3 regions of the Faecalibacterium sp. i21-0019-B1 genome follow, and region 3 is predicted to be linked to each of the others. Evidence: a T-box and tRNA genes for the amino acid it is inferred to sense, from the RefSeq annotation. Region 3 holds a T-box; the other regions hold tRNA genes.
What was found. A T-box is a leader RNA that pairs with one kind of tRNA and senses whether it is charged. The one in region 3 lies ahead of ACGHP1_RS03580 (valine--tRNA ligase), so its partner is inferred to be a tRNA-Val.
Positions count from the first base shown of each region.

Region 1 (10,116 bases), 460 kb from region 3:
TAGCGGGCGTAGATCACGGCGGTCATGGTTGCACCTCCTTGGCGTGTATTCGACTTGCCTTTATATTATCGGGTCAAGCGCAGCTTGTCAACAATCTGCGAGCAGATTGAAATGTGCAAATTGCGAAACGCAGTGAAAAAGCTGAGAGCAAGAATCGTCCCGTGGCCACAAATTTTCAATTCTTGAAAATTTCTTGTCCATCCGGGACTTCACTTCTTCAACTCATGTGAGTTTCCGAAGTGCTCTTGTTGGGGCGTGCCTGCCCCAAACCCTGCTGGAACGAGTACGGCAAACTGGAATTTATAGTCCTCTCAAAACCAATTTGCTTTTTCTTCTCGAAATACGGGAATATCACTATCTCGATATGGATTGTAATTATGAAGATTGCAACCAAACTCTTTTAATGATTTTATTTTGTTATCCTGTGTCCATACAATTAAAGATATTCCGTCAAATTCTTCAACATTTCCATTATTCATTTTGCTTTTAAAATACCACTCCACGATTGTTTGATTGCCTTGATGAAAAAATTGCTTAATCTCCCAGACAAGAACACTTCCGCGTGTATTCCATTCGTCAAACCAGTGCTTTACCGTTTTGCGGTTTTCATATTTAGGACTCCAACTCTCAGTATATACAACATCATCTGTAAAAATATTGTCAATTCCTAAATCTGCTTTCTTAATCCACATATCAAACCATAATCGGATAATTTTTTCTCTCTCGTTCATAAAGTACCTCCATAACTTCCGATTTACTGGGCTAAGCCGAGTATACCACACTCCACCATGAAAGAACAGCCCGATATAGTGAAATTTTGCCATTTTTCTGCGTACGTGCGTACACAATCCGCAGGGATTCTAAGGGGCTTGACCCCTTAGCACACGGACTTTGGAACAAAGTCTAGTGTGTTACACCTTGCCAGAGGTGTACAGGCTCCCGGTACGCACGTACGCAGCAATTGCCATCAATGCGCCATATAGATGGCGATCAAGTTCGCACAAAGCGAACTTGATTCCTCAAAGCAAAAGGCAGGATACCACCGTCATAGTGATACCCTGCCTTTGCTCGTTTAACGCTCTGTGTAGTCCTTCCGCAGAATTTCCGATAAACAAAAAACGTACCCGAACCCTTTCTCATAGAGAATTGGGTTCGAGTACGAACTGTTTGGTGGACGGTACAGGACTCGAACCTGTGACCTCCTGCACGTCAAGCAGATGCTCTACCAGCTGAGCTAACCGTCCATATTCTGTTTTGCCGAAATCAGCTTGATTATATTACCATACCTTCTGCCAAAAAGCAAGTGCTTTTTCAAAAATTGTAAAACTTTTTTAAAGGCAGGGGCGCTGACTGCCCTTTTTACGAGCCAGCGCACATTTGGCGGCGGCAGGCGAAAGGTTTTCTGTTGCTCACACTGTTTTGTTGTGATATAATAATAAAGTTATAATAGGAATAGTATCGGAAGGTATTTGCAGCATGAGAGTTTTGGGCATCGACCCCGGCTACGCCATCGTGGGCTGGGGCGTGGTGGATTACGCAGGCAACCGGTTTGCGCCGGTGGATTTCGGTGCGGTGTGCACCGACGCGGGCGTGCCGTTCGAGCGCCGTCTGGACGAGGTGTATGCAGGCATCAAAGAGGTGATCGAGCGCACCCGGCCCGAGGCGCTTGCCATCGAAAAGCTGTTCTACCAGCACAATCAGACCACGGTCATCGGCGTGGCAGAAGCCCGCGGCGTGATCCTGCTGGCGGCAGCGCAGGCAGGCCTGCCCATCTACGAGTACACCCCCATGCAGGTAAAGCAGGCTGTTACCGGTTACGGCAAGGCCGTGAAAAAGCAGGTGCAGGAGATGACCCGCGTGCTGCTGCATCTGCCCGCCGTGCCAAAGCCGGACGATACCGCCGATGCGCTGGCAATGGCGATCACCTTCTGCCACACCAACGGCAACCAGCTCAACCGCTTTGTCCGCCGTGTGGCCGGGCCGATCTGACCCTCTCACCGGTTCCGTCCGCCTGCAGCGGCGCGGCACCGGAGCTCTCCCGAAGGGCGAGCTGAACAGAGGAAAATTGGCCGACACAGAAACTGAGAGGGCTTTAAATGATCTACTGTCTGACAGGAAAAATCGTCAAAAAAAGCATGAATGCCGTGGTGCTCAGCTGCGGCGGTGTAGGCTACTATGCCCAGTGCCCGGCCAGCGTGGCCGGGGCCTTGCCCGGCGTGGGCAAGGAAGCCACCATTTATACCGTGATGAGCATCACCGAGAACGACGTGAGCCTTTACGGCTTTGCCACCGAGCAGCAGCAGGCCTGCTTTGAGATGTTGACCGCCGTGTCTGGCGTGGGGCCTAAGGTTGGCCTTGCCATCCTGAGTGTGATGGAGCCGGACCGCGTGGCACTGGCAATCTCGGCGGGGGACCACAAGGCGTTCAAGGCGGCTTCCGGCGTGGGGCCGAAGCTTGCACAGCGCATCGTGCTGGAGCTGAAGGATAAGGTCGCCAAGGGCTTTGTGGACGGCATCTCGCTGGAGGATGTGGCGGGTGCTTCCGCCGACACACAGGCTTCTCAGGGCAGCAGTCAGGCCATTGCGGCGCTGGTGTCGCTGGGGTACAGCCAGAGCGAGGCAGCGCTTGCCGTTTCCAAGATCGACGCGGCATTGCCCGTGGAAGAGATCATCAAACTGGCCTTGCGCAGCATGGCAGGCAGGAGGTAAAGAATGCAGGACGAAACTGCGCTGTACGGCGCAAAAATGATGCAGCCCGGCATGACGGCGGCGGACAGCGAGGAAAACAACCTCCGCCCGCAGCATCTGGAAGACTATATCGGGCAGGAAAAGGTCAAGCAGAACCTGAAAATTTACTTGGAAGCTGCCAAGCGGCGCGGCGAACCGATGGACCACATCCTGCTCTACGGCCCGCCGGGCCTTGGCAAGACCACACTGGCAGGCATCATTGCCAACGAAATGGGCGTACAGATCCGTATTACCAGCGGCCCGGCCATTGAAAAGCCCGGCGACCTTGCTGCCCTGCTCACCAATCTGCAGGAGGGCGATGTACTGTTCATCGACGAGATCCACCGCCTGTCCCGTCAGGTGGAAGAGGTGCTGTATCCGGCACTGGAAGACTATGCGCTGGATATCATGATCGGCAAAGGCCCCAGCGCCCAGAGCATCCGCATCAACCTGCCGCGGTTCACGCTGGTGGGTGCCACCACCCGTGCAGGCCAGATCACCGGCCCTCTGCGCGACCGCTTTGGCGTGCTGCTCAAGCTGGAGCTGTACAGCCCGGATGAACTGAGCAAGATCATCCAGCGCTCGGCAGGCATCCTCGATCAGCCCATCACGCCGGAAGGTGCTTACGAGCTGGCCAAGCGCAGCCGCGGCACGCCCCGCGTGGCAAACCGCTTTTTGAAGCGCATCCGCGACTTTGCCACCGTGCTGGGCGACGGCATCATTGACCGGGATGTGGCCCTGATGGGCCTCAAGCGGATGGACGTGGACGCACTGGGTCTGGACGAACTGGACCGCAGTATGCTGCGTGCGATCATTGAAATGTACAACGGCGGCCCGGTGGGTCTGGAAACGCTGGCGGCGGCCCTCGGCGAGGAATCCGTCACGCTGGAAGACCTGTGTGAGCCGTATCTGATGCAGATGGGCTTTCTGACCCGGACACCCCGGGGCCGCTGCGCAACGCGGCTGGCCTACGAACATCTGGGCCTGAAAGCGCCGGAGGCCGCTGCGCCCGAGGACAACGGGCAGCAGAGTTTGTTCTAAGATAAACGGGCTTGCCCTCTCAGTCTCACTTCGTTCGACAGCTCTCCCAAAGGGAGAGGTGGCATCGCGCAGCGATGACGGAGAGGGCGAGGATGCTTACAATATTAAAACTTGCTTCTTTCTATAGAAAGTGGGGTATTATTATGGGAAAATATTTTGGAACCGATGGTGTGCGCGGTGTTGCAGGCGCAGACCTGACCTGTGAGCTGGCAATGAAGATCGGCCGCGGCGCTGCTGCGGTGCTGACCGGCAGCACCGGCCACCGTCCGCGCATCCTGATCGGCAAGGACACCCGCCAGTCCGGCGATATGCTGGAAGCAGCCCTGACCGCCGGTCTGTGCAGCGTGGGTGCGGATGTGGAAAGTCTGGGCGTTCTGCCAACGCCCGCTGTGGCCTATCTGGTGGGCAAGTACAATGCCGATGCCGGCATCGTGATCTCTGCCTCCCACAATCCGATGGAGTTCAACGGCATCAAGATCTTTGCCGGTACCGGCTATAAGCTGCCGGACGAGGTGGAGAACGAGATCGAGGTCTACATTGACAACGACTGCGCGGGCATTGAGCTGAAGACCGGTGCCGAGGTGGGCCGTGTGTACCGCCGCGATGACGGCCTGCAGGACTATGTGGATCACCTGTACGAGTCCATCCACGGCGACCTGACCGGCCTGAACGTCTGCATCGACTGTGCAAACGGCGCATCCGCAGCAGTGGCACAGAAGCTGTTCCCCCGTCTGGGCGCAAAGTGCACCTTTATCGGCATTGAGCCTGACGGCCAGAACATCAACAAGGGCGTGGGCAGCACCCACCTCGACAATTTGGAAAAGGCTGTTGTAGAGGGCGGCTTCGACTGTGGCATTGCCTTTGACGGTGATGCCGACCGCTGCCTTGGCTGCGACGAAAAGGGTCACGAGATGGACGGCGACAAGATCATTGCCCTGCTGGCCATGACCATGAAGAAAAAAGGCCGTCTGGACGGCGACACCGCCGTGGTTACGGTCATGTCCAATCTGGGCTTCATCAAATATATGGAGAGTCAGGGCATCAACACCGAAAAGACCGCCGTGGGCGACCGCTACGTGCTGGAAAACATGCGCGAGAACGGCTTTGCCATCGGCGGCGAGCAGAGCGGCCATGTGATCCTGCTGCACCATGCCACCACCGGCGACGGTGAGCTGACCGCCGGCAAGCTGCTCAAGCTGCTGGCTGAGAGCGGCAAGAAGATGAGCGAGCTGAACTGCATCTACGCCCAGTATCCGCAGGTGCTGGTGAATGTGACCGCCAACGCCGCCCAGAAAAAAGCCTACAAAGAGGACGAAGTTCTGGCCGGTTTCATTGAGAACGAGCAGCAGAAGCTCATGGGCATGGGCCGCGTGCTGGTGCGGGTGTCCGGCACCGAGCCGAAGATCCGCGTGATGGTGGAGGGCCAGGATCTGGACGCCATCCACCGCTGCGCCGACCGCATCGTGGATAAGATCAACAAGCGCATTCTGGGCCAGTAAGAAACGGAGAAAAGAGAAGGGAGGACGCTATGCGCCCTGCAGATACCTGGAAAGACTATGAACTGCTGGATGCCACCGACGGCAACCGTCTGGAGCGCTGGGGTGAGACCATCCTCATCCGCCCGGACCCGCAGGTGGTGTGGAAAACACCCAAGCAGAGCCCGCTGTGGGCAAAGGCAGATGCTGTTTATCACCGCTCCAATCAGGGCGGCGGCGAGTGGGAGTACAAGCGCCGTCTGCCCGAAAAGTGGAAGATCAGCTGCGGCGAGGGCGAGGATAAGCTCACCCTCATCGTCAGCCCCACCGGCTTCAAGCACACCGGCGTGTTCCCGGAGCAGGCCGTCAACTGGGCATGGTACGCCAAAAAGATCCGTACCGCAGGCCGCCCGGTAAAGGTGCTGAACCTGTTCGGCTACACCGGCGGTGCCACGCTGGCCTGTGCGGCGGCAGGTGCCACCGTCTGCCATGTGGATGCCTCCAAGGGCATCGTGGCGTGGGGTAAGGACAATGCTGCGGCAAGCGGCCTTGCCGACCGGCCCATCCGCTGGCTGGTGGACGACTGTGCCAAGTTCGTTGCCCGCGAAAAACGCCGCGGCAACACCTACGACGGCATTATCATGGACCCGCCCAGCTACGGGCGCGGCCCCGGCGGTGAGATCTGGAAGCTGGAGGACTGCATCTACGACCTCATCAGCCAGTGCGAAGAGGTGCTGAGCGATACGCCGCTGTTTTTTGCAGTGAACAGCTACACCACCGGCCTGTCCCCGGCGGTCATGGAATATATGCTCAAGACCACGCTGGTGCCCCGCTTTGGCGGCGAGACCAGCTGCGACGAGATCGGCCTGCCGGTCTCTGCCACCGGCGGCGTGGTACCCTGCGGCGCAACCGCCATCTGGGAAGAATAAGGAAAGAACCCTCTCAGTCGCCTTGCGGCGACAGCTCCCCCGAAAGGGGGAGCTTTATAAGAGCTTACGGTAAGATGATTAAAAGCCCTCCCTGAGAGGAAAGACTTCCCCCGCTCCGGGGGAAGATGTCACCGCAGGTGACAAAAAGGGGAATCTGGCACGGCGTCAGCCGTGACTGAGAGGGTTATACGATTCAAGAATGGGGTACAGCCCCTTTCAGAGGGGCGCACCACCAGAAAGAGAAACACAAATGGAAGAGACGATTTTAACAGCACAAAATCTGAAATTCCGCTACGACAGCGACCAGCCGATTTACGCACTGGACGGTGTCTCAACGGAAGTAAAGCGCGGCGAATTCGTGGCCGTGCTGGGTGCCAACGGCTGCGGCAAGTCCACGCTGGCAAAGCACTTCAACGCTATCCTGCTGCCGGAGAGCGGCAAGGTCTACGTGGAGGGCATGGACACCGCAGACGATGACAAGATCTATGATATCCGCCAGACCGTGGGCATGGTGTTCCAGAACCCGGACAATCAGATCGTTGCCACCGTGGTGGAGGAAGACGTTGCCTTTGCACTGGAAAACCTCGGTGTGCCGCCCGAAGAGATGCGCCGCCGCGTGGACGACTCCATGAAGATGGCCGGCATCTATGAGTACCGCGAGCGCGCACCCCACAACCTTTCCGGCGGCCAGAAGCAGCGCGTTGCCATTGCAGGCGTTGTTGCCATGCGGCCGGACTGCCTGATATTAGACGAAGCCACCGCCATGCTGGACCCCCGGGGCCGTGAGCAGGTGATGCAGACCATCCACTACCTGAACAGGAATATGGGCATCACCGTGGTGTCCATCACCCACTACATGGAGGAAGCTGCGCAGGCAGACCGTGTGCTGGTGATGAGCAAGGGCCATGTGGTGATGGAGGGCACCCCCAAAGAGGTGTTCAGCCAGACCGAGAAGGTGCGCTCCCTGCATCTGGATGTGCCGCAGGCTGCAGAGCTGCGGGACGAGCTGGTGAAGGCCGGCATCCCGATGCCGGAGGGCATCATCGACACCGGCGAATGCGCACAGGCTCTGTACGAGCTTTTGCAGTAAGGGGGGCAGACGCAAATGGCAGATATCATCAAAGTAGAACATCTGAGCTACGTCTACAACCCCGGCATGCCCAATGCAGTGACGGCGCTGGACGACGTGAGCTTTACGGTGGAAGAGGGCGACTTTGTGGGCATCATCGGGGCCACCGGCTCCGGCAAGAGCACCCTCATCACCCACATGAACGGCCTGAACAAGCCTACCAGCGGCAAAATTTATATCGATGGCCGCGACCTGTGGGAAGATCCGGAGAAGATCCGGGACTTCCGCTTCCTCACCGGTCTGGTGTTCCAGTACCCGGAGTACCAGCTGTTCGAGGAGACCTGTTATAAAGATATCGCGTTCGGCCCCAAGAACATGGGTCTGGACGAAGCCGAGATCGACCGCCGCGTGCATGAAGCCGCCGATTTCGTGGGCCTTGACCCGGCCCTGCTGGAGCGCAGTCCCTTTGAGCTTTCCGGCGGCCAGAAGCGCCGGGTGGCCGTGGCGGGCGTTATGGCCATGAAGCCCCGCATTCTGGTGCTGGACGAGCCTGCTGCGGGCCTTGACCCGGAGGGACGGGACGACATCCTCAGCGAGGTGAAGGAGTACCACAAAAAGACCGGCACCACTGTGCTGCTGGTGTCCCACAGCATGGAGGACATTGCCAAGTACGCCAACCGCGTTCTGGTGATGAGCAACAAGAAAATTGCCATGTACGACACCGTGGAAAAAGTCTTTGCCCGCGCTCCGGAGCTGCTGGAGCTGGGGCTTTCCGTGCCGCAGGTGACGAAGATCTTCCTCAAGCTGCGGGAGATGGGTGTGGATGTGCCCGCTGATGTGTACACCATCCCCTATGCGGTCAAGATGATCCTGGAGGCCAAGCGCCGCCGGGAGGCAGGCGAGAGCCTTGTGCTCCCGCGGGAAGCAAAGAAGGAAGGAGGCGCTGCCGGATGCTGAGAGATATCACCATTGGCCAGCACTTCCCGGGCAACAGTCTGGTGCACCGGTTCGACCCGCGCCTGAAACTGGTGCTGACCATCGCCTATATCGTGCTGCTGTTTGCAGCTTCCAATCCGCTGGGCCTTGCCCTTTCCATCCTGTTTTTGGCAGTGATGTACAAGGTGGCAAAAATTCCCGGCAAAATGATCCTCAAGAGCTTAAAGCCCATCCTGCCCATCGTGATCTTCACAGCGGTGCTGAACCTGTTCTTTGTGTCAGGCGAGGGCGAACCGCTGGTGCACATCTGGTTTTTGACCATTTATGCCGAGGGTGTGCGCTATGCTGTGCTGATGGCAGTGCGCGTCATGGCGCTCATCGCGGGCACCAGCCTGCTCACCTACACCACCAGCCCCATCGTGCTCACGGATGCCATCGAGCAGCTGCTGAAGCCCTTGGGCAAACTGCACTTCCCGGTGCACGAGCTGGCGATGATGATGAGCATTGCCCTGCGCTTCATCCCCACCCTCATTGAGGAGACGGACAAAATTATGAACGCCCAGAAAGCCCGCGGTGCCCAGCTGGACACCGGCAAGATGACCGACCGGGTAAAAGCCTTGGTGCCGGTGCTCATCCCGCTGTTCATTTCGGCCTTCCGCCGCGCGGACGAGCTGGCCATGGCCATGGAATGCCGCTGCTACCGGGGCGGCGACGGCCGCACCCGCCTGAAGGTGCTGCGCTGCGAAAAGCAGGATTATATCGACCTGGCCGTGTGCATCGCCTGCTTTGCGGTGATCCTTGCCTCCCGGCTGGTGTTCCCGAATTTTTAAGGTGAACGACCTCGCCCTCTCAGTCACCTTCGGTGACAGCTCTCCCAAAGGGAGAGCCCTTGGCAAAACCAGAAAGCTTGCGTGGAATGCCAAGGCCTCCCACTCTGGGGGAGGTGGCATTGCGGAGCAATGACGGAGAGGGCAAGCCTGTATATCATTTGGAACAAACTTTATGAACTTTTTACTTACCCTTGCCTACGACGGCACCAATTACTGCGGCTTTCAGGTGCAGCCCAATGGCCGCAGCGTGGCCCAAACCTTTCAGGATGCGCTGCAGGCCGTGCTGGGCAGCCGCCCCGATATCAAGGGCTGCAGCCGCACCGATGCAGGGGTGCACGCGCTGGGCTTCAAGCTCAACTTCCACGCCGATACCCGCATCCCGGCGGCAAAGCTCCCGCTGGCGCTCAACCAGCATCTGCCGCCGGACATCCGGGTGCTGGACGCGCAGGTGGTGCCGGAGGACTTCCATGCCCGGTACGCGGCCCATACCAAAACCTATCTCTACCGCATCCACAACCACCCCATCGACTCGCCTTTTGACGCGGCTTATTACACCCGGGTGCCCCGGCATCTGGACGAAGCCAGAATGCAGGCGGCGGCGCAGCAGTTCGTGGGCAGGCACGATTTTCTGGCCCTGTGCGCGGCGGGCTCTTCCGCTGCAGCCCATGGCGATACCGTGCGCACCATCACGGACTGTCATGTTACCCGCGAGGGGGACGAGATCGACATTGAAGTGACCGCCGACGGCTACCTGTACAACATGGTGCGCATTCTGGCAGGCACTTTGTGCGAAGCGGGCGCAGGCCGGCTGGACCCGGCGGAAATTCCCGCCATTCTGGAAAGCCGTGACCGCAGCCGCGCCGGGCCGACCCTGCCCGCCAAGGGCCTATTTTTGAAGTGTGTGGAGTATGATCTGTAAGGAGAACCATTCATGAGCAAAATTCGCCGCGGCGGACATTCCGCCGAAGGGGAGACGCTTTCTGCCGGACGCGTCGAATATCTGGAAGCCGCCCGGGCCCGGGTGCGCACACGGCGCATCCGCCGCACCGTCATCATCGTAGCGGTGCTGACCATCCTTGTACTGTTTGCCACCGGCGCAGTGGGGTCTTC
Region 1 is NZ_AP031425.1:306,242-316,357, forward strand. It holds gene ACGHP1_RS01455 (recombinase family protein) at 1-26, opposite strand, end outside; gene ACGHP1_RS01460 (nuclear transport factor 2 family protein) at 312-731, opposite strand; tRNA gene ACGHP1_RS01465 (tRNA-Val) at 1,169-1,244, opposite strand; gene ruvC (crossover junction endodeoxyribonuclease RuvC) at 1,477-1,989, shown strand; gene ruvA (Holliday junction branch migration protein RuvA) at 2,097-2,708, shown strand; gene ruvB (Holliday junction branch migration DNA helicase RuvB) at 2,712-3,767, shown strand; gene glmM (phosphoglucosamine mutase) at 3,911-5,266, shown strand; gene ACGHP1_RS01490 (class I SAM-dependent methyltransferase) at 5,296-6,171, shown strand; gene ACGHP1_RS01495 (energy-coupling factor transporter ATPase) at 6,422-7,261, shown strand; gene ACGHP1_RS01500 (energy-coupling factor transporter ATPase) at 7,277-8,197, shown strand; gene ACGHP1_RS01505 (energy-coupling factor transporter transmembrane protein EcfT) at 8,191-9,006, shown strand; gene truA (tRNA pseudouridine(38-40) synthase TruA) at 9,179-9,925, shown strand; gene ACGHP1_RS01515 (DUF5711 family protein) at 9,938-10,116, shown strand, end outside.
Region 1: it encodes a tRNA-Val, which carries the amino acid that the T-box ahead of ACGHP1_RS03580 (valine--tRNA ligase) is inferred to sense. The anticodon was not compared.

Region 2 (10,116 bases), 1.2 Mb from region 3:
GCGGGCTGCAGGGCAGCCTGCGCCTGCTGGGCCGTGGCCAGCAGGGTGCGTGCATAGCCTAAAAAGGTCTGGCCCGCATCGGTGAGCCGCACGGTCTTGCCCACGCGGTCGAACAGCGGTGCGCCCAGCTCTGCTTCCAGCTGTGCGATCTGGGAGGACACCGCCGACTGGGAATAGCCCAGCTGCCGCGCAGTGTGGGAAAAGCTGTGCAGCTCGGCGATGTGCAAAAAGGTATTGATGTTCCGCAGTTCCATAAACGCTTCCTCTCAGCGGCGGGCGATGCCGGTCACGGTGAGCACCTCGCCATCCACGGTAAAATGCACCTCTACCGGGCCGAACTCCATGCCGTACACCCGCTGCGGGTCGTGCTGATAGGAGGGGCGCGGGTCACCTGCCAGTACGCCGGTCAGGGCGGCGCGGTCGGCCTGCGGCACCTGTGCCAGCAGTTCGGGCGGGAACTGTACCTGCAGACGGTGGAACTGGGTCTGGCCGGTAAAGCCCTCGGCGGCATCCGGGTGGCAGTCGGCATAGGGAATGTAAGGCTTGATGTCGTAGATGGGGGTGCCATCCATCAGGTCGGCACCGCGCACGATGAGCACCGGGCCAACGTCCGGCCGGTGCTCGATGCCTTCCAGACGCACGCTGGAAAGGCCCAGAGGATTGGGGCGGAACGGCGACCGGGTGGCGAACACGCCCATGCGGGTGTTGCCGCCCAAGCGCGGCGGGCGTACAGTGGGGGACCAGCTGTCCCGCACCGCGCCGGAGAACTGCCACACCAGCCAGATGTGACTGAAATCTTCCAGACCGCGCACGGCATCGGCATTGCGGTATTCGGGCGCAAAGATCACCTCGCCGCGCAGCTCGTCCACAAGGCCGCTCTGGCGCGGGATGCCGAACTTGGTGGGAAAGGCAGTATGGATATGGGCAATGACCTTCAGGGTCATCTCTTCAGGTGCAGTGGGCATGGCGAACTCCTTTTAATAGATCTTTTTCAGGGGGCATTCCGGCGGGATGCTGTACCGTGCCCGGAATGCGTCCAGTTCCTGAGGCGTGCGAATGAGCTGAACGTCCTCAAAATGGCCATCCGGGGAGATGAAACCGGCCACCTGCTCCCCGGTGCAGATGCTGCACCGCAGTGCAGGCTGCTGGGTGGCGGGGTCGTAAGAACGGGCAGGCTTTTTGCGGGAGAAAAACATGAGAAGCCTCCTCCTTTTATGAAACGTGCCTGAAAGACTGCAGGCGGCTCACAGCCCCCGGCACAGGCCGACAGCGCGGCCCTCAATGTGCAGCTCTTCCAGCTGCAGGCCGGTAAAGATCATGGGTGGGCAGACGGCGGCATTGTCCGCAAGCAGCATCACAGCATCACCCTGCCGGTGGAAGTGCTTGAGGGTGGCCTCGCCGCCAATGCGCACTGCGGCGATCTCGCCCTGCTCCACCTCCGGCTGGCAGCGAATGCATACGATGTCGCCGTCGCAGATGGTGGGGGACATGCTGTCACCGTGGCAGGTCAGGGCAAAGTCGGCGCGCCACGCGGCGGGAACGCCGATATAGCGTTCAATGTTCTGCTCTGCCGTGATAGGAGTGCCGCAGGCAATGGAACCGATCAGCGGGACCTGCGTCATGGCAGGCAGCGGCTCAAAGCCCGGCGGCGGACAGGGTGCGTCCAGCCCCAGCAGATAGGCAGGGGTGGTCTCCAACGCGGCTGCCAGCTCTTCCACCTTGGACTGCGGCAGGTCGTTGATGCCTTTTTCCAGCTTGGTAATGGAGGATTTGGACCGATAGCCCATGCGCTGGGCAAGCTCTTCCTGCGAAAGGCCCAGTTCTTTGCGGCGCAGATGCAGACGGGTAGAAAGCTCAGACATGCGAAACCTCTCTGAAAAACGTATGGTTGTTCTGTAAAAAGAATGCTGTTACCAGAAGTATACCAAAAAATTGCATTAAAATCAACTTTTTTCTGCGAATTTGCAAAAATGGGTTGACACTGAATCAATGCAGGAATATACTACAACTAAAGATTGTGAAACGACATTGCCGATACGAAAAAAGGAGAGAGGAATATGGCAAATACTGAAATGATCCGGGATTATATCCGCGCCAGTGGGTACAAGATGCAGTATGTGGCACGAGCCTTGAAGATCAGCCCCAATGCACTGAACCTGAAACTGCAGGGGCGCACACAGTTCAAGCTGAGCGAAGCAGAACGGCTGAGCGCGGTGCTTGGTCTGAGCATGTACGAGCGGGATCTCTGCTTTTTTGAAGAGCAGAACCGCCGCGAAGTGCTGGCACGCCGCGCGGATGAAAAGAGGAGGGCAGAACATGACAAGCGAGCAGAGAAATCAGACGCGGCTGGCACTGTACCGATATGGGATGCGGCAGCGTGCACGAAGCCCGGTGGAGCGCAGCTGGTGCGCCGCCATTGAGGAGGGCCTTGCCTATTACCGGCAAAACGACCCGCTGCGTGCGGATCTGTTCGAGCTGCGCTATGTACAGCACCGCACGGAGGACGATGTGATCGATCAGCTGCACATCGGCCGCACTACTTACCAGAAAGCCCATCAGGACCTGCTGAGCACCATTGCCGTGTACGCGGCAGAGCGTGGGGTGTTTTACCGCGAGACGGAAAGCTGAAAGCAGAATGCCCCCGGACGCTGCCAGCAGGCAATGTCCGGGGGCATTTTTGAACTCAGGCTTTTTTGTTCGGGTCCTGTTTTTCGCAGTGGCTGTGGCAGGATGCACAGTTGCCGCCGCAGCCCTCGCCCTTCCAGCCGCCCTGCTTGGAGATCCACACAACGGCCAGTGCAAACAGAACGATCAGAACGATCAGCGTAATGATTCCACGAAGTGTCAGCATTTTTTGTACCTCTTTTCCCGGTGGGAAAGTTTCTGTGTTCAGTATACACGATTTGGCATCAAAGGGCAACCGGAAAGCGGATACAAAAAGTGTGATTTTTTTAAAATTAGGGCTTGCATTTTGGCAAAGGCCGTGCTATAATAATCACGTTCCAGTTCGGAACGCACAAAACAAAATATGGAGGATTAGCTCAGCTGGTTAGAGCACCTGCATCACACGCAGGGGGTCTGGGGTTCGAGTCCCTAATTCTCCACCAAACGTAAGGCCGTTTACCTGAAAAGGTAAGCGGCTTTTTCTTGTATCTACGTGCTTTTTGATATGCAAAAGTGAAACAGATTCACTTTTGCATATTGATAATGAAACGTGTAGGAGGCCCCCTTTTCAGTCGTTTGTAGCAAGTTTGTAGCAGATCTGTAGCAAAATTCGGAGAGGAACGGCAAAATGGCTCTGAAAACCCGATTTTTGCAGATTTTTTGGCATAAAATTTTATCCTTGGATTTTGTGCAGAATGACGGTGGTGCTTTTCATTCGGATTCTGATGCCGTACAATAAAGGAAAAGATCATGGATGAAAGGAGAAATCGCTGTGCGCTACACCATCAGGCATTTTGATTTGCCGCTGCTTACCTTTGAAGCAAACATGGACAGTGCAGATACTGACCTCCATATTATAAAGGTCTACGAAGAAAAACGTTCCTTTTTACCTTTGAACCTGACTGTATCAGAAGATGGTGTAGAACGCTGGCTGCGGCATCGCGCAATTCCGAAGAACCGAGCGTATGTAGATGCTCTGCTCTCTAAGGTGGGGCTTTCTTTGAATCGACCGCTTGGAATTATTGCAGCCAATAAAGGTCTTTCGCTCAATGATTGCTTTTGGGTAGATGCAGAGGGTTCCGGGGATACTTTTGAAAAAGTAAATCTTTACGATAACCGATTCAGTCAGGTGCTGGCAGCAATCGCCTTTACAGGATATGGCAGCAGCATACGAACTTCGCTTGCGTCCTGCCCGGAGTTCTCGACCAACGGGATGCTGCCAAAATGCTGGCGCAGACAAAACGGAAAAATCTATCTTTATAAAGGTGGCACGTCAGGGTTCAGTAATCTGGGATTTGAACCGTACTCGGAAATGTATGCTTATCAAGTTGCACAGGTGATGGGCGTGAATGCGATTCGCTACACCCTGACAAAAGATCTGAAAAAGACGCTTTGTTCCAAGTGTGAGCTGTTCACCAGCAAAGAGTATTCTTATATTCCCATCGGACAGCTTGTGCCCAAAGGTGGAATAAAAGCAATTTTTGCGTATTATCAGACGTTAGGTCAGAACTTTGTGGATGCGCTGGAAGATATGCTGGTCTTTGATGCGATCATCTGCAACACTGACCGCCACTATGGAAATTTTGGTGTGCTGGTAGACAATAAAACCAACACGATTGCGGCACCTGCACCGCTGTTTGACCACGGAAACTCGCTGTTCAGTCTGGGCGGAACGGATCTTTGGGACAACCAGAAAGCATTTGATGAATATGCCCGCACACTGCTTCCGCTTGCATACGATGATTTTTTTGCAGCTGCAAAGAGTGCAATGAAACCTCGTCACCGTACAATGCTCCATAAGCTGCTGGATTTCCATTTTGACCGCAGAGCGACACGTTATAATCTGCCGCCAAATCGCTTGAAGATGATCGAAAAAGAGGTACAGCGCAGAGCAAGAGTGCTTTTAGGGTAAAAAAGAAACCGTCAAACGTGAGAGATTTCTCTCTCATGCATTGGCGATTTTTTGTATATCTGAAGCCGTCACACCGTGCCAGTTCATCGTGCTGAGGGCATTGACATATTCCTGCGAGACTTCCTTATTGGGAATACTCGCAATGCGAGCAGAAGGAAAAACATTTCCCTCGTGCAATTTCATGATTGCAGCGTCCATTGTACAGGCACTTGGAAAATGTGTAAAAAGTGTTCTGTATATAGCAGCAATATGAAAGCAGTATTTCACAGCTGGGCATTATGAATCTATAATAGGTAGCTGGAAATAAACAGAAAGAGGGTCTTTTTGATGGCAACGATATTTCCAAGAGAAGAAAAGGCAGAGGCACTGTTCGGGGAGATCCTGAAAAATCCAGAAGCCTGCCGACGCCTGATGGATACCTTCAACGACTCGCTGGACATGGCAGACGTACTGGATGCGCCGGCCGTGAGTGCACAGCAGTTTGCCGCAGCACTGTTCAATGCCTACGAGAACAAGGATCTGTCTGCCTTTCTGATGGCGATCTGCCAGCACAGTATGTTTGACCTGCTACGGAACGCTGCCCTGATCCCGTTCAAATTCAACGCCGATGGTCAGCCGAACCCGGTGATCCTGACGGATGATGCCGGCGTTCTTTTGCCGAACAACAAAGTTGCCGTGAGCAGCAAAGTATACGACCGGTTCATCCGGGTGTTCCAGAAGCAGGAAAAGGTAAAAATGTACCTTGCCAGCGGCTACTGCAAGTATCATGGCTACGACGAAGGCTCGATGGATGTGGTGGAGTACCACTACAACCAGCATTTGGGGCTGCTGCTGATCTACGAACTGCCGGACACCGTGAAGCAGAAGGTAACGGAAGCGGAGGCCTACTCCACCGTCTGGGATATCCAGATGAAGCTGCAGCACGCACTGCCCCGTTCCGTGGTCTACTATGGACAGGATACGCTCAAGGACGGCGGAACCCGCTACGATGAACTTGGCGTTTTTCTGCCGCTGGAACACTTTGCCGACCGGCTGGAACGCCATGTGGAAACTACTACCAAGATCGTTTACGGGGAGTAAATGCCCTGTAAACGAACTCCTTTTATAAGTGCATCACAGCAAAACAAAACGCAGCGAACCGTTAAAAGATTCGCTGCGTTTTGCCTTATATGAGAGAATGGAAATGCTGCACATCAGGTGCAATAACGGAAAGTCTTGTCAGTGACAATACGGGCGAAGATCAGCCCTAACGGCAGTGCTACGATGATGAGAATGGCATCTGCAAACCATGTGGCAGAGTTCATCAGAGACAGGATGCCCAGATTATAGATGGCACGGTAGAAATACAGTCCCGGTACCATGATAACGATGGACGGCACGGTGACGGAGATGCGGGGATAACCGGCGGCGCTCTTCAGGCAGGAGGCCAGCAGTCCGGACAGCAGTGCGCCCAGAAACGCTGCAACAGCGGGCGGAAAGCCCGCAAGGCTCACCAGCTCCAGCCGGAACGTGTTCGTTACCGCACCGATAAGGGCGGCGCAGACTGCCAGGTTCCGGGGACTGTTGAACATGAGCGAAAAGCCGAACACACCGCCAAAACTTGCCAGCAGCCGGAACACGATCTCTTCCGGGAGTGTCAGGCTCAGGGCAGGGAACTGCACCGGCTGCAAATGCAGCAGCAGTGCCATGATCCAAGCCGTCATGGTTGCCACCAGAATGATGAGGACGGCGTAGGCCAGACGTTCCAGCCCGGAGCGCATATCCAGCTTGGCAAGGTCGATGCCGCTGGTAATGAACGGAAAGCCCGGAATGATGAAGAGCATGGAGCAAATATATCCCGCCTCGTGCTGCGCCGATACGGCAAACAGCACCTCGGCCAGCTTCAGCAGGATGGCATACACGAGGCTTGCTGAACAGACCGACGCCGTAATGCCCAGAAACAGGGTGAAATGGTGCTTTGTCAGCTTGCACCGTACAAAGTTGCCGATGCCTGCACCGCAGAAGGCACACAGCATTTCCACAATGCCGCCGCCAAGCAGAAAGGTGAAGCAGCTGCAGGCCAGTGCAGCTGCAAAGCCCAGTGCGATGGGCGAATACAAGCCGTGGATGCGCTCGATCTCATCGAGGTGGCTGTGCAGTTCTTCGCCGGTCATAAATTTTCCTTCCCGGTCGAAGTCGTTGACGAAATGCTCCAGTCGGTTCAGCCGGGAGGTATTCACGCCCGTATTTGTCAAACAGAGTGACTGGGTATAACACTGGTCACCGTCAAAGCAGGTGAACTCAATGGACAACAGGCCGATGTCCGCTGTTGTTGTGACTCCCAGCTCCCGCGAAAGGGTGTTCATGGAGCTTCGGACACGCCATGCGCCGGTGCCGCATTCCAGCAGCATCAGCCCGGTGCGTCCAATGACGGAGGCTTTTTCCACAAGCCCCGCCTCGGTAATGGGGATGCCCTTGCTGGCCGACGCATAGTCGTGCCAGTAAACTTCCATGTGATTTTTGATGATCTCACTTTGCCGTTGTCCCATACCGGAAAGCCTCCTTTGTGATATGGGAATGTTGCAGCCGTTTCAAGACTGCGGTGCTATTATAAGGGAAATTGCAGGGTGGGTAAAACGTATCTTGGATATGCCGGCAATGTTCGTTTGGTATTTCAAAGAAGAAAATACGTTGCGTTTTTGGCGGCTCTGCGGTAGGATAGAAAAAACACGCCGAAAGGAAACTGCCGTGACCCTTCAACAACTCCGCTATGTCACGGCTGTTGCCGGCGCCGACACCATCGAGCAGCTGGCCGAGTACATCGGTGTGGAGCCTGCAGCCCTTTCCGCTACTGTGGAGCAGTACAATAAGGTTTGCGCCGAGGGCTACGACAGCGACTTTGCCAAGGACCCGCACTTCCTGAATGCAGTTGCAAAGGCTCCCTTCTACGCCCATGTCACAACCCCGAGTCTGGGCTTTGCACTGGTGACCACCGGCGGCTTTGTGACCACCAATGACCAGCAGGTGCTGAACGAGGATTATCAGCCCATCGAGGGCCTGTACGCTTCCGGCAACACCTGCGGTATGCGCTTCGGTCCCGAGTATATCACCCCGATCCCCGGTGTGAGCATTGGTATGTGCCTGACGCTGGGCCGCGAGCTGGGCAAGTATCTGGCTGCAAAGTAAGCAGTTCTGATATAAATATAGAAAAGGCAGGCTTTTTCCGCTGGGAAAGGGCCTGCCTTTTTGCTTTTTATAAAAAGTATGTTACAATAGAACTGGCAAAGAAACCGCAAAGAAACCGGTGCCGGGCGGTGCGGCTCCGGGGTAAGGAGGAAGCACGGTGAGCGAAAACGAAAAGGGCTATTATATCCGAGAATTTTCCAACATGACCGGTCTGCCCCAGAGCAAGATCCGGTATTACGAAAAGATCGGCCTGTTCAAGGTGAAGCGGATGAAAAACGGCTACCGCTGGTTCAGCCCGGAGGATGCATTCCGGGTGAACGCTTTCCGCTGCCTGCTGCAGTATGGCTTCAGCATAGAGGAAGCGGTGCGGATGCTGGACGAAAAGCAGCAGACCGAACAGTTTGAGCAATCTCTCAAGCGGCAGCGCTACACCCTGACCCACGAGAAGCAGCTGCTGGAATACCGCCTGCAGGCGCTGGATGAGGCCATTGGCCTGCTGAACATGGAACCCGGTTCAGACTTTTCGGTTCAGGATGTGCCGGATAAAATATATGTCTATGCTTCCAATGGGCGGGACTTCAGCGTGGCGGGGCAGGCAGGGGAGACCATTTCCCGCTTTGTGGAGCTGCTGTCCATTTCCAGCTATGCGCGGGTGATCGAGACGGCGCAGTTCAGCTTCGAAAAACCGGAGCTGAACCCCAGCTATGTCTGTGCCATCCCGGCTTCGGAGGAGTGGCGGCTTGGAACATATGACCGCACCCATGTCCACTGGATGAATCTGGGCAAATGCATCGTGTATCACCGCAGCCTGACGCGGGAGGAGAGCGTGCGCAAGGAAACCTTTGCCCTGCTTCTGGACTGGATGACTGCCCACGGCTACCATATGCGGGAAAAAATGATGATCCTGCCCGGTTTTTTGAATCTGGATGGCTGCGGAAAGGACATGGAGACGGTGATCCTGCCGGTAATCTGAGCCAAAAACGCGGTACAGCACAATAGACACAAAAAGCCCTTGTGGAGTTTGCACAAACTCACAGGGGCTTTCTTGTTGTTAAATGACAAACAAAGTTTCAAAACGGTAACGGTGCTTGACCTTAAACCCGGTTTATGCTGTAAAGTGTTGTTCGTGAAATGTCAAACGAAGTTCCGGCCCGGCGGTGCCTGACCGGAAAACATCGTACACACGAAGAAGAAAGAAAACGTAAAGGAGAACCTTATCATGGCAAACCGCATTTCCCGTCGCAACTTCCTGAAAAAGGCTGCTGCCGGTGCCGTCGGCGCTGCTGCTGCCGGTGTGCTGACCAGCTGCGGCAGCTCTGCAAGCTCTGTTGCTTCCAGCACTGCTGCTTCCTCCACCGCTTCCTCTGCTGCTGCAAGCGCAGCTTCCGAGGCTGGCTTTACCTTCAAGCCCGGCACCTACACCGCCAAGGCTTACGGCAATATCTCCGACATTGAGCTGGAGTGCACCTTCTCTGAGACTGCGCTGACCGATGTGAAGATCGTGGGCCAGAACGAGACTCCCGCGCTGTTCAGTCAGGTGGAGAACGAGCTGATCCCCGCCATTCTGGACAATCAGGCAGGCGGCGTGGACAGCATTACCGGTGCTACCAATTCCAGCCGCGCTGTCAAGGAAGCCATTGCAGACTGTGTTGCGCAGGCAGGCGGCGACCGTCAGGCATGGCTGGCCAAGACTGTGGAAAAGACCGCAGGCGCAGCTGAGGAATACGATGTGGATGTGGCCGTCATTGGCTGCGGCGCAGCAGGCTTTATGGCAAGCATCGTGGCAGCCCAGAAGGGCATGAAGGTGCTCACCGTGGAAAAGGCCGGCAGCGTTGCAGGCGTGAACGGCATCAAGGTCTCCGGCCCCTTTGCAGTGGACACCAGCGTGCTGCACGCACGTGAGGGCGGCACCACCCTGACTGTGGACGAAGTGTTCAACCATGCCATGAACTACACCCACTGGACCCCGAACCCCAGCCTGATCAAGCGCTGCCTGGAGACCTCCAATGACGCTGTGGAAGAGCTGGTGGGCATCGGCTACGAGATGAAGGAAGCAAACTTCCGCTTCGAGACCCCCTTCAAGGATGAGAAGGGCGGCTTCCACCTGATCACCAACGCTCTGGATGAGCGCGTGCAGCTGTGGGAGAAGGCTCTGGACGACAACGGCGTGCAGGTGATCTACAACACCGCAGCCAAGAGCCTGATCGTGGAGAACGACAAGATCTGCGGCTTTACCGCTGAAAAAGAGGACGGCACCCCCATCACCGTCCATGCAGGCGCTGTCATCATTGCATCCGGCGGCTTCCTTGGCAACCGCGACCTGCAGGAGAAGTTCCTGCACACCCGCAAGCTGAACGCAGCTGCAGGCGGCAACA
Region 2 is NZ_AP031425.1:2,646,393-2,656,508, reverse strand. It holds gene ACGHP1_RS13235 (LysR family transcriptional regulator) at 1-254, opposite strand, end outside; gene tsaA (tRNA (N6-threonylcarbamoyladenosine(37)-N6)-methyltransferase TrmO) at 267-965, opposite strand; gene ACGHP1_RS13225 (hypothetical protein) at 978-1,196, opposite strand; gene ACGHP1_RS13220 (LexA family transcriptional regulator) at 1,245-1,862, opposite strand; gene ACGHP1_RS13215 (helix-turn-helix transcriptional regulator) at 2,058-2,420, shown strand; gene ACGHP1_RS13210 (hypothetical protein) at 2,392-2,628, shown strand; gene ACGHP1_RS13205 (FeoB-associated Cys-rich membrane protein) at 2,684-2,851, opposite strand; tRNA gene ACGHP1_RS13200 (tRNA-Val) at 3,031-3,107, shown strand; gene ACGHP1_RS13195 (XRE family transcriptional regulator) at 3,419-4,576, shown strand; gene ACGHP1_RS13190 (hypothetical protein) at 4,610-4,774, opposite strand; gene ACGHP1_RS13185 (DUF4866 domain-containing protein) at 4,904-5,656, shown strand; gene ACGHP1_RS13180 (threonine/serine exporter ThrE family protein) at 5,770-7,104, opposite strand; gene ACGHP1_RS13175 (FAD-binding protein) at 7,304-7,741, shown strand; gene ACGHP1_RS13170 (MerR family transcriptional regulator) at 7,899-8,714, shown strand; gene ACGHP1_RS13165 (FAD-binding protein) at 8,961-10,116, shown strand, end outside.
Region 2: it encodes a tRNA-Val, which carries the amino acid that the T-box ahead of ACGHP1_RS03580 (valine--tRNA ligase) is inferred to sense. The anticodon was not compared.

Region 3 (10,116 bases):
GTTCCTCCCGATATCTACGCATTCCACCGCTACACCGGGAATTCCGCCTACCTCTGCACTACTCAAGAAAAACAGTTTTGAAAGCAGTTTATGGGTTGAGCCCATAGATTTCACTTCCAACTTGTCTTCCCGCCTGCGCTCCCTTTACACCCAGTAATTCCGGACAACGCTTGTGACCTACGTTTTACCGCGGCTGCTGGCACGTAGTTAGCCGTCACTTCCTTGTTGGGTACCGTCATTATCTTCCCCAACAACAGGAGTTTACAATCCGAAGACCTTCTTCCTCCACGCGGCGTCGCTGCATCAGGGTTTCCCCCATTGTGCAATATTCCCCACTGCTGCCTCCCGTAGGAGTCTGGGCCGTGTCTCAGTCCCAATGTGGCCGTTCAACCTCTCAGTCCGGCTACCGATCGTTGCCTTGGTGGGCCATTACCTCACCAACTAGCTAATCGGACGCGAGGCCATCTCAAAGCGGATTGCTCCTTTTCCCTCTGGTCGATGCCGACCCGTGGGCTTATGCGGTATTAGCAGTCGTTTCCAACTGTTGTCCCCCTCTTTGAGGCAGGTTCCTCACGCGTTACTCACCCGTTCGCCACTCGCTCGAGAAAGCAAGCTCTCTCTCGCTCGTTCGACTTGCATGTGTTAGGCGCGCCGCCAGCGTTCGTCCTGAGCCAGGATCAAACTCTTTATAAATGATATTTATCACTTTTAAAGTGTTAAATCTTGTTCGCTCAGCACGCAATCGCTTGCGTCCTGTGTGAATTACTTTTGGAATTGTTTTTAGTGTTTTTCCAAACACTTAAAAGGTTCCTTACAAGTTTTTCGATATTGTTCAATTTTCAAGGTCCTGTAGCGCCTCAGCCTTGCGGCTGAAAGCTTACTTATTTTATCACTTTCGTGATAAGCTGTCAAGCACTTTTTTGAATTATTTTTGAGCTTCTTGTCGAAGCTCATCGATTCTTCACGTTAGGACGTTCCTTCTGAAGTGTTTCATTCTGTCGGATGTCCGCCTGACAGTAATGTATTTTAGCACAGCCTTTTGCAAAAAGCAAGCATTTTCTTCATATTTTTCGCAAAAATCCGGCTTTTGGCTTTTTGCCCAGTTTTTTCCTTTTAATCTGGAAAGTATGACATCTAATCTTCTAAAAGTCGGCGGCGCAGCTGCACCAGTATCTTGCGTTCCCGCCGGGAGATCTGCACCTGTGTGGTATGCAGTACCTTTGCAGTTTCACTCTGGGTCTTGTTGCCATAAAACCGCAGGCGGATCAATTGCCTGTCCTGTTCCGGCAAAGCGTGAAGCACCTCTTCTAGACTGATACGTTCTGCCAATGCTTCTTCCGGGGATTCTACTGGAATATCCATCTGCCGGTCCTCTTCTTCATTTTCCGGGGTCAGGCTCATGGCAGGCTGTGCCGCCTGAATGGCAAGTGTGATGTTCTCTGCAGGTTCATTCAATTCTTCCGCCAGCTGAGAAAGGGTCGGCTCCGTACCGCACACTTTTATGTGATGCTCCCGTGCCGCCTGTACGCGCATCCCCAATTCTTTTAAGGAGCGGCTCACCTTGACTGTGCCGCTGTCCCGGAACAGCTTTTTGATCTCGCCTAAAATTACCGGCACTGCATAGGTAGAAAAGCATACGCCGCGGCTCTCATCAAAATTATCGCAGGCTTTTACAAGTCCCATGCATCCGGCACTGTACAGGTCATCGTACTCTATGCCCCGCCCGCGGAAGCGCCCGGCGCAGGCGTGCACCAGCCCCAGATTCTGCTCAATGAATGCGTCCCGCCGGGTCTTATCCGATACCATGCTCCTGCCTGCCTTTCCTGTTATGTATCATTCTCTCTGGGCCAGACGCTTGATGAGCAGCACCTTTGTACCCTTGCCGGGCTTTGAGATGACCTTGACCTTATCCATAAAGCTCTGCATCACCGCAAAGCCCAGCCCGGAGCGTTCCTCCGGGTTTCCGGTGGTAAACAGCGGTTCCATGGCCTGCGGGATATCCGGGATGCCGATGCCCTTATCTGCCACCGTGATGTGCACCTCCCGCCCGGGATAGACTGCAATGCTCATGGCCACCGGCCCGATGTGGTCCGGGTAGGCATGGACGATGCAGTTGGTCACCGCCTCAGACACTGCCGTTTTGATATCGGCCAGCTGCGGCACGGTGGGGTCGTACCGGGCAAGAAAGGCCGCCGCTGCGCCCCGGGCGTAGCTTTCGTTCACACTGAGGGAATCGAACTGGATCTTTGTTGTGTTTTCCGCTTTCATGGTTTATTCCTCCTTCTGTCCTGCATCCGTGCAGGGGATGCGCGCCAGCTGCAGCACCTTTGCCAGCTGGGACGGTGTGTGCTGCACCCGCAGTGCCGTGCCCAGTGTGCGGGCAATGCGCTGCCGCCCCAGGATCAGCCCTACACCGGATGAATCCATAAATCCGACCCCGCCAAAATCCAGGATCATGGTCTGCGGGGCACGGCTGACCAGTGCATCATCCAGCTGGATGCGCAGGCTTTGCGCCGCATCGTGATCGATCTCGCCCGCAAGGTAGGCATAAAGCACATCGCCCGCCGGGCTGAAGCTTACCGTTGCCATGGTTTGTCCATCTCCTTTGCCAAAAATAAAAAGATCCCGTACACATGGTTTCAGTGTACGGGATCTTTCGTTTATTTTTTAGGGAAGCGTGTCGGCTCAGCTGTTCACCAGCAGTTCGGCCGCTTCCAGCGCGGCAGCTTCACCGCCGCAGACCAGCAGGCCGCGGCGGGTGTTGGCATGAGCCAACTCCACAGCTTCGGCAATGCTGGTGCACATCTCGGCATCAAAATGATACTTTGCCTTTTCGGTCAAACGGGCCGTCATCTCGTCATCGCCGCCTGCCGGGGTGACAAGATACACCTTATCAAAGGGGTTCTCACTCATGCCGGGCATGGTGGACTTATCCTTTTTCTGCTCTTCAGGGGTCAGGCCGGTCTCCAGTGCGGAGAAGAACGCTTCGGCTCCCTCCTCCTCTGCCAGACCGATGATGGCGCTCATATGGCGCACCTTGGCCATGTTGAGCACACGCAGCAAGGCCGCTGCCTGCTGCGGGGTGCGGCAGGCATCCAGAATGATGAGTGGGCGCTGCGAGATGACCCGGATGCTGCTGCGGTTCTCCACCGCAGCCAGACCTTCCAGAATGGCATCGTCGGTAATATCAAAGCCCTTGCGGCACAGCGCCAGCGAAAGCTCCACAGCCATGGCAGCGCTGCCCGCCGCATGACGGCCCAGAAAAGCCAGCGGCACGGTATATCCGCCGTAGTCCACCTTGCTGGCAAACTTTTCTGCCTCCAGAAAGGTGATATCCTCCGGGTCCGGCACCACCAGCTCACAGCCGCACTTGCCTGCGGCCACGATCAGCTCGCTGAGCACAGACTTGGGCTGCTCCGGCGCGGTGACGCAGATGCTTTCCTTGCGCATGACACCTGCTGCCAAAGCCGCAAGGCGCTCCACCGAGCGGCTCACACCGTCCGGGCCGACCGACGTGACGGCGCACACCGGCATGCCGGGCAGTGCTTCCGCAAGGCCCGCATCCGGCAGTTCCACCACGGCCAGCGTGCAGCCCGCTGCGCCAAAGCAGTTGGCCGCAGCGGCCAGCTCCGCTGCATCCTGCGGCAGGGCTTCGGCTGCGGAAAGGGTATCCGCAGTCAGAGCCAGCAGGCCCTCGTCCACCGGGGCATCATCGATGCAGATGCGCTCCGACAGCGGGCGGCACCCGGCATGGTACAGGCCGGCATGGATCCCCTGTGCGTGCAGGATGGCCGCCAGCAGGCGGACCGTCACGGTCTTGCCTGCCGTGCCTGCCACGCCCACGAACTGCACCTTCTGCACCGGCGCGGTGAACGCGGCGCGCAGCTGTTCGGTGGAGGCAAAACCGTCCGGCAGGGCGGCAAAATACTGATTTGCCTGTTCGATGGTCATTGGTTACTCCTTATTACGATGGTTGAACAACAATCTGCACAGCGCCATGAGCACCAGCGCCGTAAGGATGCCCGCCAGAACACCGGCTGAATCCAGCCACACATCGGTGACCTGACTGCTGCGTCCGGGCGAAAAGATCTGGATGGTCTCATCGGTCAGCGCAGTGAGCACGCCGCCCAGCATGGGCACGCTGATGTGCCAGATATACTGCCGGGTATACACCCGCATACACAGCATGAGCAGAAAGCCCTCCAGCATATACTCGCAGAAGTGTGCCAGCTTGCGCACGATGTGGTCGGTCAGGCGCTGGGCAAGGGCCGGATGGCCCAGACGGCGCAGAGCCGCCTGCAGCAGAGTGAGCACCCGGCTGCTGGACACAGTAGACACCGAGGCGATCTTCATGGAATTGGAAAAGATGAACGCGATGCAGCCGATGAGAGCAAGGGTAAAGATCACCCGCCCTGCGGTCACCCACGGCGAAGTGCGCTGTGTGCTGCTGTTATATTCCCCGCTCAAATCAGCCCAGAGCCTTGATGCTCTGCTCGATGTTGGCCAGCTTATCCTGGCTCTTGGCGTACTTATTGCGGATATCCTCCACCAGTGCCGCCGGGGCGCGCTCCACGAACTTGGGGTTGTTCAGCTGGTTCGCGAACATGGCCATTTCCTTTTCGGCCTTGGCCTTTTCCTTGTTCAGGCGGGCCAGTTCCTTGTCGCGGTCGATCAGCTCCATCATGGGGATGAAGCCGCGGGCGGCGTGGGTGGACACCTGCACCATGCCGTCGGTGCTGCCCTCGTACTTCTCGGTAAAGGTCACGTCGGTGGCAAAGGCAAACTTTGCCAGATAGACCTGTGCCTTCTGGAAGGGTGCAGCGTCGGCGGTCTCGATGATCATGCTGGTCTTTTTGGCGGGGTGGACATTCATCTCGGTACGCATGGTACGCACGGCCTTGATGTAGTCCATGACCTTTTCAAAGGCTTCCTCTTCGTCGGCCCAGTTGTGAGCTTCGTCAAAGGTGGGCCAGCTCTGGGTCATGATGGTCTCGGCAGAGCCGGGCAGAGCCTGATACAGCTCCTCGGTGATGAAGGGCATGAAGGGATGCAGCAGCTTGAGGGCCTTGTCCAGCACATACACCAGCACACGGCGGGCGGTGTCGGCCTGCTCGGCATCGCCGGAGTTCAGGCGGGGCTTTGCGATCTCGATGAACCAGTCACAGTAGACATCCCAGATAAAGCTGTTGATCTTGGCGGCGGCCAGACCCATCTCGTAGTGGTCGAGGTTGTCGGTCATGGCACCGGCCACCTGATTCAGCTTGGTGAGCACCCACTTGTCGCTCATATCCAGCTTGTCCTCACTGGGCAGGCCCGGGGTAAAGTCCTCGGGCAGGTTCATCAGCACAAAGCGGGTAGCATTCCACAGCTTATTGGCAAAGTTGCGGGCAGCCTCCACCTTCTTTTCGATATAACGCATGTCGTTGCCCGGGGTGGAGCCATCCACCAGCATAAAGCGCAGGGCATCTGCACCGTACTGGGCAATGACTTCCAGCGGGTCGATGCCGTTGCCCAGACTCTTGGACATCTTGCGGCCCTGACTGTCGCGCACGATACCGTGGATGCAGACCGTGCTGAAGGGTGCCTTGCCGGTGTAGGCCAGACCAGAGAAGATCATACGGCTGACCCAGAAGCCGATGATGTCGTAGCCGGTAACGAGGGTGTTAGTGGGGTAGAAATACTTGAGGTCTTCGCTCTCTTCATTGGGCCAGCCCAGCGTGCTGAAGGGCCACAGAGCGGAGGAGAACCAGGTATCCAGCGTATCGGGGTCCTGCGTGAGCTTTGCGCTGCCGCACTTGGGGCAGGAACAGGGAGCAGACTTTGCCACCACGGTCTCGCCGCAGTCGTCGCAGTACCATGCCGGGATCTGATGGCCCCACCACAGCTGACGGCTGATGCACCAGTCGCGGGTGTTCTTCATCCAGTTCATATAGTTCTTGGTGAAGCGCTCGGGCACGAACTTGATCTCGCCCTTTTCCACGCTCTCGATGGCGGGCTTTGCCAGCGGCTCCATCTTGACGAACCACTGCTTGGACACCATGGGCTCGATGGTGGAGTGGCAGCGGTAGCAGGTGCCCACCTCGTGCTTGAGGGGCTCGATCTCCTTCAGGAAGCCGCCTGCTTCCAAATCGGCCAGAATGGCCTTGCGGGCCTCGAGGGTGGTCATGCCGGCGTACTTGCCGCAGTCCAGCACCTCCGGCTCATTGATGGCGTTCTTGCCGGCGGCGAACAGGGCATCGGCAGCAGCCTTGTCGGCAGCACCGGTCATGTGGCCGTCGTAGGTGAACACACGCACGATGGGCAGGTCGTGGCGCAGCCCCACTTCAAAGTCGTTAGGGTCGTGGGCGGGGGTGATCTTGACCACACCGGTGCCCTTGGTCATGTCGGCGTGCTCGTCGCACACAATGGGGATCTCCTTGTTCAGCAGGGGCAGCACCACATGGCAGCCGTGCAGATGGGCATAGCGGGGGTCATCGCCGTTGATGGCAACAGCGGTATCGCCCAGCATGGTCTCGGGACGGGTAGTAGCCAGCTCCAGCATCTCGCCGGTCTCCTTGACCGGGTACAGCAGGTGCCAGAAGCTGCCGTCCTTTTCCTCGTACTCCACCTCGGCATCCGAGATGGAGGTGTTGCAGTGGGGGCACCAGTTGACCATGCGGTTGCCGCGGTAGATCAGGCCCTTGTCGTACAGGCGCACGAACACTTCCTTGACAGCCTCGGAGCAGCCCTCGTCCATAGTAAAGCGCTCACGATCCCAGTCGCAGCTGCTGCCCAGCTTCTTCAGCTGGCTGACGATGCGGTTGCCGTACTTGGTCTTCCATGCCCATGCACGGTCCAGAAAACCATCGCGGCCCACCATCTCCTTGGTCAGGCCCTCGGCACGCATGGCCTCCACCACCTTGGCTTCGGTAGCGATGGATGCATGGTCGGTACCGGGCACCCACAGGGCGGCATAGCCCTGCATCCGCTTGGTGCGGATGAGGATGTCCTGCATGGTGTTATCCACCGCATGGCCCATGTGCAGCTGACCGGTGACGTTCGGGGGCGGCATGACGATGGTGTAGGGTTTCTTGTCGGGGTCTGCCTTCGTGTGGAAGTAGCCGCCGTCCAGCCAGAACTGGTAGATGCGGTCTTCCACCTGGCTGGGATCATACTGTTTTGCAAGTTCTTTCATAAGGTCCTCCCAGTAAAAAATGATGAAGTGGGACGAAAAAAGCCGTTCCACGGAACGTTCCATGGGACGGCTGTAATAACCGCGGTACCACCCAAATTGCGCAGAGCATCCTGCGCCCCTTGATGCCCCGGTAACGTGGGACAGCTCCGAGAGCGGCTTGCTCTTCAGCTCACCGCTCCTGCTCCAAAGTGACAGCACACCGCCGGGCCATACCGGGTTTTCAGCAGCCCCCGGCTCTCTGGATGGCAAAAGCGATGCACACTCTTCTTCAACGCATTTATAAAAAGAATATAGCGTTTTTTGTGCGATTTGTCAATTACTTTTTCTTCAAAAGAATTTATCCCACTGCATCTTACGGTTTGGGCCTTATTCGTGAAAACGCGTTTGGAGTGGCCCGCAGGCCACGACAAACGCAAATATAAAAATATTTTTTCCGCTATCAATGGCCAGAGCAAACGCATCGGCCATTTTCAATCCGCGATCCCTTCATCCTTCAGCCTTGCAATGAGCCGCTCCATCAGGGCGATGCGGTTGAAGGGGGTCATCAGGTAAAAGCCGTCTGCATAGGGCGCTGCAGCCTGCGCGGCCTTCACCGAGACTTTCAGCCCCAGCTCTTCGCCCTGCGCACGGTCCAGCCCGGCAAAACGCTCGATGATCTCAGCGTCCACGTGGATGCCGTTGACCTCGTTCTCCATAAAGATGGCGTTGCGCTGGCTCACCACCGGCATGATGCCGGCCAGAATTTTCGCCTTTTCGCCCAGCGTTTCGCGGGTCTTTTTCAGGTTCACCACCGCCTGTGCGGAGAGCACCGGCTGGGTAAGGAAGCCGCTCATGCCATTTTGCAGCTTTTCCTGTGCGCGGCGCAGCTCCACATCAAAGTTGCGGGCGTTCAGGTTCAGCGCACCGAACACGGTGAGGGGCGAGGGCATCTCCCGGCCCTCCCCTGCCAGCGAGACGATGTACTGCGCCAGCTTGCGGGAGTTGAACTGGTACACGTTTTTCACCTCGTCCCGCTCCGCGGTGGGGATGGGGTCGCCGGTGATGGCCAGCACCTCCCGCACACCCTCGGCGTACAGGCCCAGCAGCAGGGCCTTGGTGGCGTTCAGATTGCGGTCGCGGCAGGTCATGTGGGGCAGCACGTTCAGCCCCAGCTCCCGGTGCACCCGGCAGGCCACCAGCGAAGAATCCATCCGTGCCCGGGCAATGGGACAGTCCGCAATGGTCAAAAGGTCTGCACCAGCAGCCTGCAGGCGGCGTGCACCGTCCAGATAGCCGGTCAGGTCGGCATCCTTGGGGCTGTCCAGCTCAATGGCGATCACCTTTTTGCCCGCGTTCAGCTTGCGCAGGAAGGCATCGTCTTTTTCCACCTCCGGCTTTGCGGCAGTGGAGACTGCTGCTGCCGGGGCTGCAGGCAGTGTTTCCGGCAAGGCATCCAGTGCCGCACGCAGGGCCGCAATGTGGGCAGGCGTAGTGCCGCAGCATCCGCCCAGAATGCGCACACCCTCGGCAGCAAGGCGGGCCAGCTCCCGTGCAAAATATTCCGGCCTGCCCTGATACTGCACCCGGGTGCGTGTGACCACCGGGTAGCCCGCGTTGGGCATCACTGCAAGCGGCAGCTTTGTCTCGCCAAGCTGCTGCACCAGCGCACGCATGGCACCGGGAGCAGAAACGCAGTTCAGGCCCACAGCATCCACTGCACCGCAGGCAGTCATGCTGCGCACAAGCTCTGCGCAGTGACGGCCCTCGCGGGTGTAGCCGTCCGGCAGCACTGCAAAGGACACCAGCACAAAGGCATCCGGCACTGCTTCTTTGATCTGCCGCGCGGCTTCGGCCACACCGGCATCGCTGCTCAGCGTCTCAAACAAAAAGTTCTTTGCACCCAATGCGGCAAACCGCTCGGCAAGGGCCGTATAGATCTGTGCCGCCGGGAGTGCCTCGGTGTCCGGGGCCGGGCCAAGATCGGCAAACACGGCAGCGCTGGTCTTTGCAGCGGCCTGTGCAGCCAGTTTCCAGCCTTCGTCCGCCATGGCCTCCCACATGGGGTTCTGCGCTGCTGCCATGCGCGGCAGGCCGAAGGTGTTGGTCTTGATAGCATCGGCACCCGCTTCCAGATACGCGCGGTGCACGGTCAAAATGCCGTCCGGGTCCAGCAGGTTTGCCTGCTCACATTCCTGCCCGGGCTTTGCCTTATAATATGTACCCATGCCGCCATCGAACAGCAGCGGGCGCTTTTTTAAAATTTCACGCACATCCTTCATGAGGGAGTTCTCCTTTTTCCTACAAAAACGCTTGGCTTTCAGTTTAATGCACAAATGCCGTCCGGTCAAGCGTTTTTTCACGGCGGCGCTTGCAGGAACGCAAAATTTGTGCTATCCTATGCATACTTTATAAAGTGGGGAGGTGTGTGCCATGCGCCATGCCGGAACGCAAGCGCTTGAGACCGACCGGCTTTTCCTGCGCCAGCTTCTGCCCGAGGATGCCGAGCAGATGTATACGAACTGGGCATCCGACCCGGAAGTGACCCGCTTTCTGCGGTGGGAGCCGCACAAAAACGCGCTGGAGACCGTAGGTCTGCTGGCGGCATGGGCCACCCTTTACCCGAACCCGGACTACTACCAGTGGGCCATTGTGGAAAAGGCTTCCGGGCAGGTGTTTGGCAGCATCAGCATCTTCAATGCTCTGCTCGGTGACCCGGCACAGAAAGCGCTCTGGCCGCAGCAGGACTGCACAGACGGCATCTGGGAAGCAGGCTACTGCATCGGGAAGCACTGGTGGAACCATGGTTTTGCAACCGAAGCTTTAAAAGCAGCAGTAAACTACTGGTTTGAGAATACAGACGGCGGCTGGCTCACCTGCTGCCACGCAAAAGAGAACCCTGCCAGCGGCCGGGTGATGGAAAAAGCAGGCTTTCTCTACCACCACGATGCCATTGATCATAAATT
Region 3 is NZ_AP031425.1:765,613-775,728, reverse strand. It holds rRNA gene ACGHP1_RS03610 (16S ribosomal RNA) at 1-693, opposite strand, end outside; gene ACGHP1_RS03605 (sigma-70 family RNA polymerase sigma factor) at 1,135-1,806, opposite strand; gene spoIIAB (anti-sigma F factor) at 1,834-2,268, opposite strand; gene ACGHP1_RS03595 (STAS domain-containing protein) at 2,272-2,589, opposite strand; gene ACGHP1_RS03590 (folylpolyglutamate synthase) at 2,686-3,951, opposite strand; gene ACGHP1_RS03585 (VanZ family protein) at 3,955-4,467, opposite strand; gene ACGHP1_RS03580 (valine--tRNA ligase) at 4,469-7,174, opposite strand; T-box leader at 7,234-7,455, opposite strand; gene ACGHP1_RS03575 (bifunctional homocysteine S-methyltransferase/methylenetetrahydrofolate reductase) at 7,645-9,432, opposite strand; gene ACGHP1_RS03570 (GNAT family N-acetyltransferase) at 9,584-10,116, shown strand, end outside.